2 regions of the Superficieibacter sp. BNK-5 genome follow, and region 1 is predicted to be linked to the other one. Evidence: predicted binding sites of a transcription regulator. Region 1 holds the regulator's gene; the other holds the start of a gene.
What was found. Region 1 encodes PhoB, which activates phosphate uptake and scavenging genes when phosphate is short. Its sites were predicted from a motif close to CTGTCATAAAACTGNCNNAT; they were not measured.
Positions count from the first base shown of each region.

Region 2: the regulator PhoB is predicted to act here: its motif matches at 1,451-1,470, upstream of pstS (phosphate ABC transporter substrate-binding protein PstS).

Region 1 is NZ_CP179893.1:2,608,162-2,611,290, reverse strand. It holds gene phoR (phosphate regulon sensor histidine kinase PhoR) at 88-1,377, opposite strand; gene phoB (phosphate response regulator transcription factor PhoB) at 1,399-2,088, opposite strand; gene sbcD (exonuclease subunit SbcD) at 2,265-3,129, shown strand, end outside.
Region 2 is NZ_CP179893.1:1,333,785-1,336,913, reverse strand. It holds gene pstC (phosphate ABC transporter permease PstC) at 1-213, opposite strand, end outside; gene pstS (phosphate ABC transporter substrate-binding protein PstS) at 335-1,375, opposite strand; gene stgD (fimbrial protein StgD) at 1,636-2,712, opposite strand; gene ACMGGS_RS06385 (fimbria/pilus outer membrane usher protein) at 2,723-3,129, opposite strand, start outside.

The DNA of each region.
Region 1 (3,129 bases):
ATGGTATCCGTTTCGCTTGCCTGCAAAGTAAACAGACCAGCCTGGGCTGGTCTGCGGAAAGTTACTCTTACAAGCGCGATAAATACGCTAATTTCTGGCAATGAATCGTTCCGGAAGCAAAAAGCTAAATTGCGTTCCTTCTCCCGGCTTACTGGCGATATTCAGGCGGCTGTCATGATGATTTAAGGCATGTTTCACGATGGCCAGCCCCAGACCGCTACCGCCAGTCTGCCGTGAGCGGGCCTTATCGACACGATAAAAACGCTCGGTCAGACGCGGAATGTGTTCGGCAGCAATACCCGGTCCGTTATCGTCAATCGCAAACAGCGCGCCATGCGGATCGCGCTGCCAGTTGACCGAAATGGTGGTTCCGGCAGGCGTATGATTCACCGCGTTGTACACCAGATTAGAGATAGCGCTACGCAATTGTTCTTCATTGCCCAGCACTTTCAACGAATCATCCACGGTAAAGCGTAGCGTATGGCGATCGTGGCTGAGGGTTTGCGCCTCGCGCTCGATCACACGCAGCATCATCGGCACATCAATCTTTTCATTGAGGGCCAGCGCAGGTGCCGCTTCGATTCTCGAGAGGGTTAATAATTGTTTCACCAGTGATTCCATGCGCTGCGTCTGCTCGCGCATGGTATGCAGCGCTTTATCACGCGGTGCTCCCTCCAGCGTTTGCTCCTGCATCATCTCCAGATAACCCTGTAATACGGTCAACGGCGTGCGCAGCTCATGACTGACGTTGGCAAAGAAATTGCGTCTTGCGCCTTCAAGCTGGTGCATTTGCGTGGTATCGCGCGCCACCATCAGCCGCTGGTTTTCACTGTATGGCATCACGCGAAATTCAAGATGACGGCCATTATTGAGGACCAGATTTAATGGCCGACTAAAATCGCGATGCTTCAGATAGAGCGTAAATTCGGGATAACGCAGCAGGTTAAGAATATTTTGTCCGTTATCGTCCGGCCAGCGCAGCCCCAGTACCTGTTGCGCCAGGCCGTTACACCAGAAAATCGTGCCTTCTTCGGTCGTCAGCACTACCGCATCCGGCAGCGATTCTGCGCCGCTGCGAAAACGCTTGATCAGGTTGCCCAGCTCACGCCGACGCTTTTTATTGCGTAGCTGCATCTGATGCAGCCCGTAAAGCAGAGGTTCCCAGCTACCGCGCCCCGGCGGCGGCGTCATGCTGCGATCGACCCACAGCCACCAGGAAAGACGCAGCAAATTCAGGAAATGCCAGACCAGAAGCCCGGTCACCGCCGCCAGCAAAAACCACGGCAGATAGCCGAAAAATGCCCCCAGTATCAGCGCAGGCAGACAACAGATAATCAGTTCAAAAACCAGCGTTTTCCATGACAGACGTTCCAGCACGCGTCACACTCCTGTCAGATATCAGAAACGGGTCGAAAAACGATAACCCGTGCCGCGAACGGTTTGAACCATGCGATCGTGCCCGCTCTGCTCCAGCGCTTTGCGCAAGCGGCGGATATGGACATCCACCGTTCTGTCTTCAACATACACGTTTGTTCCCCAGACATGATTCAACAGTTGTTCACGGCTGTAAACACGTTCGGGATGGGTCATAAAGAAATGCAGGAGCTTAAATTCAGTCGGCCCCATGTCGAGCGGGCTTTCACCCGTCATAACCCGGTGCGAGGAGGGATCGAGACTCAATCCCTGCATTTCAATGACCTCGTCAACGGCCATCGGGGAAATACGGCGCATCACCGCTTTGATACGCGCCACCAGCTCTTTTGGCGAGAACGGCTTGGTGATGTAATCATCCGCCCCGGTTTCCAGTCCGCGAACGCGATCTTCTTCTTCACCGCGTGCGGTGAGCATCACCACCGGGATTTCGCGCGTCAGTGCTTCACGCTTGATATGTTTAATAAACTGAATGCCGGAACCACCGGGAAGCATCCAGTCCAGCAGGATCAGGTCTGGCCAGGGTTCATTGAGCTGATTTACCGCGCTGTCATAATCTTCCGCTTCTACAGGCTGAAAGCCATTTTGCTCGAGAACAAAGCAAACCATCTCACGAATTGGAGCTTCATCTTCTACGACCAGAATACGTCTCGCCATTTTTTACCCTGTTTATCATCATTATGGATAGCGACGTCATTATGCGTCAGATTTATGACAGATTTATGAAAAAGATGACCATGTGACGATTGCGTAAACGCGATGTGACAGTCGGCTTCGCCCCACCTGCTTCAGGGGGTATAATCCGCTATACGCTTTTTTGCCACGGAACCGACATGCGCATCATTCATACCTCAGACTGGCATCTCGGCCAGAATTTCTACAGTAAAAGCCGTGCCGCTGAGCATAGCGCTTTTCTTGACTGGCTGCTGGAGACCGCTCAAACGCAGCAGGTTGATGTCATTATTGTGGCAGGCGATATTTTTGATACCGGGTCGCCGCCGAGCTATGCCCGCGAGTTATATTATCGCTTCGTGGTCGATTTACAGCAGACCGGCTGTCATCTGGTGGTGCTGGCGGGAAACCATGATTCGGTGGCCACGCTTAACGAATCCCGCGACATTCTGGCGTTTCTCAAAACGACCGTCATTGCCAGCGCAGGCGATAAACCGCACCTTCTGTTAAAGCGCGACGGCACGCCGGGCGCGGTGTTTTGCCCGGTGCCGTTTTTGCGTCCGCGCGACATGGTGATTAGCCAGGCAGGTCAATCCGGCAGCCAGAAGCAGCAACGTCTGCTGACGGCCATCACAGATTATTATCAGCAGCAGTATCAGGACGCCTGCGAGCTGCGGGGTGAGCAGCCATTACCGATTATCGCCAGCGGACACCTGACGACCGTCGGAGCCAGCAAAAGCGATGCCGTGCGCGACATTTATATCGGCACGCTGGACGCCTTCCCGGCGCAAAATTTTCCGCCCGTCGATTACCTCGCGTTGGGCCACATCCACCGCGCGCAAAAAATTAACGGCAGCGAGCACATTCGCTACTGCGGTTCGCCCATTTCACTGAGCTTTGATGAGACGGGAAAAAATAAAAGCGTCAACCTGGTCACCTTTGCGGAGGGCAAACTCGCTGAAGTGACACCGCTTGAGGTTCCCGTCATGCAGCCGCTGGCTGTGATCAAAGGCGATTTTGCCAGTA
Region 2 (3,129 bases), 1.3 Mb from region 1:
CGCGCCGTAGATATCGTTCGGGGCATCCCACTCTTTGGTCCACAGGAATGAGAAACCGAATTTCTCAATGCTGGGCCAGGAGGAGATGATCAGGGAGACGATAATACCGCCCAACATAAATAGCACGATCAGCGCAGCCAGTTTTACCAGCGCGCTGAATATCATGTCACCTTTTTTACCCGGCGGGTTAATTACACCCCTGGTTGCAGCCATAAATCACTCTTTAGTTAACGACGTCTTACGAAATTGCCCGGCGACGTTTACCGGGCCTACAGTTTGTAGCTGTAAGGCGGGTAAGCACAGCGCCACCCGCCATTTTCGTCAGTATATCTAATTAGTACAGCGCTTTACCGCTGCTGTCTTTCACATTGGTTTTCCATGCAGCGCGAACCTGCTCAACCACGTTGTCCGGCAGCGAAGCGTAATCCAGGTCGTTAGCCTGTTTCGCGCCGTCTTTGTACGCCCAGTCGAAGAACTTCAGCACTTCAGCGCCCTGCTCAGGTTTTTTCTGCTCTTTGTGGATCAGAATGAAGGTGGTGGAGGTAATCGGCCACGCATCGTCACCCTTCTGGTTGGTCAGGTCCTGAGCGAAGGATTTGCTCCAGTCCACGCCTTTCGCCGCGTTAGCAAAGCTGTCTTCGGTCGGGCTTACCGGTTTACCGTCAGCGGAAACCAGTTTGGTGTATGCCAGGTTGTTCTGCTTGGCATAAGCATATTCTACATAGCCGATGGAGCCAGGCAGACGCTGTACGAACGCGGCGATGCCGTCGTTACCTTTACCGCCCAGACCGGTCGGCCAGTTCACGGTAGAGCCTGCACCGACTTTTGATTTCCACTCTTCATTCACTTTCGCCAGGTAGCTGGTGAAGACGAAAGAGGTACCGGAACCGTCTGCACGACGAACCACGGCGATGTTCTGCGAAGGCAGTTTCAGGCCAGGGTTCAGCTTGGTGATGGCGGCATCATCCCACTTCTTGATTTTACCCAGATAGATGTCGCCGAGTGTTTTACCATCCAGCACCAGCTCGCCGGATTTCAGACCCGGAATATTTACGGCCAGTACCACGCCGCCAATAACGGTCGGGAACTGGAACAGGCCTTCCTGCTGCAGTTTTTCGTCAGACAGCGGAGCATCAGAAGCACCGAAATCAACGGTGTTCGCGATGATCTGTTTTACGCCGCCGGAGGAGCCGATACCCTGATAGTTGATTTTGTTGCCGGTCGATTTGTTATAGGTGTCGGCCCATTTGGCATACACCGGCGCAGGAAAAGTTGCACCTGCACCTGTCAGGCTTGCCGCCGCGTTAACAGCGAAAGCGCTCATGGATAAGGTCGCGGTGACAACCGTTGCGACAGTGGTACGCATAACGTTCATAATGTCTCCTGCTGGGATTCGTAAATCATTGTTAAGTGGCTACGAAGAGCAAAATAGGACAATCAGGTGACAGTTATATGTAAGGTTTATGACAGTTTAATGACAATCAAAACAGGATTCGTAATCAGATGAATAATAATAATTTTATTCGTTGTCCATGAACCTGTTATGACCAGGTGTAGCGCAGAAAAGGGAATATGACAAAAGAATGAACGCCAGGATACAGGACCGCAAACCGATCGTTCTCCTGACGGTAGCGCTTAGTTTTTAATTTCCAGCGTGATGGTCGCTGTCGCTTCAAACGTGCCGGGCTTCGGCAATGCGCCGGTGGCGCTTGCGGGCGCGGCGGAGAAGGTCAGTGAGTTGTTTTCCACACCGCCGCGATTAGGCCCCATGTCCATATCCATGTTCCCCCCGTTTACGTTGATAATTTTATCCCACTTGTCATAAATCATAAGACCCACATCTTCATTGCCCTGAACTTTCATCATTGTGGGGGATGCCTCTACCGGTTCGGCGTTGAAGGTCGAATAAACAATATTTTCGTTTAACATGCCGGTGCACTGAACCTGAATGGTTTTCGTAATCTTATGGCTGGTCACGGCAGTGCCGGGCGTAGAAGAGAATTCAGCGGCAGGTATTTTGCCAAAATCGACAACCAGCTCCTGGCCAGATGCAATTTCACAGGTTTGTGGCGCGACCACATCGCCCGATATTTTAACCTCGGCGAGCTTATCCGTACTCTTGGTCGAAGATTCACGATCGAGTCCACCAAATAAATCAACAACGATAGTCGGTGGCACTGACACTTTCCCGATAAACGGTTTATTGATTAGCAAAGAAACCACGACTTCCGACCCTGTAACAAGCGTGACAGGCGTCCCTTCTTCTCCGGGGGCATAACAATACATCCCGCTATCGACCACGTTTGGCTCAGCTTCAAAGGGTACTGGTACATCGCCACGTCCGAGAATCTTAATAGATGTGGCAATACTCATATTATCATTCAGCCGGTAATAGGTGTAATTACCCCGGGTTGTATCCACACTTAACGGAGATCGGGACGTATAATAGATGTTGCGAAAAGTCGTGGTGAAATGCGTCAGACAATCACAGTGAGCCTTATATTTTTGCGAAGACGTTATCGTTTTTAAATCTTTAATTTCAGTGGATGGTTTATTTTTATCCGCTGGAATAGTCATATTGTTTAACGGTAGGTCATAAACATAAACGCTATTAACCGGACGGCAAATACCGTCACCGTAGGTGATGGCGTAGCAAAACGGCGTTGCCAGCAGAGTAAGCCCCACGCAGGACTGCGCTATCCATATTTTCATTATTTATTCCTTACTGGCAAACAGCCGCTGTCTGAACCAGTTCAGCGTTCTCTGGTTTAGTAATCTGATAATTAACGGTACATTTTTTGGCGCTCTTTTCTCCCCAGTCGACCTGGAAAGCGCCCTTTTCCGGCATTCCCGACAGGTAAAGCTCCCCCTCTTCACCCACGATACCGGTGATTGCGCCATTTTCCATTTGGGCGGAAGCAATCGCGCCAAACGGCGCAGGTTTGCCATTCGCCAGCCTGACCGTAAATAGCACCCGGTAGCCGATATGCGTTACGAATTCAGCTTTAATGACGGCACCACGCGTTGGTACAACGTTGACGACGCTGTTCTCCAGCTCAACGTTCGCCTTCGCAAAATAATCACTATCAATGGCGACACGGTTTTCATCGTAAGGGTTCATCTGCGTTT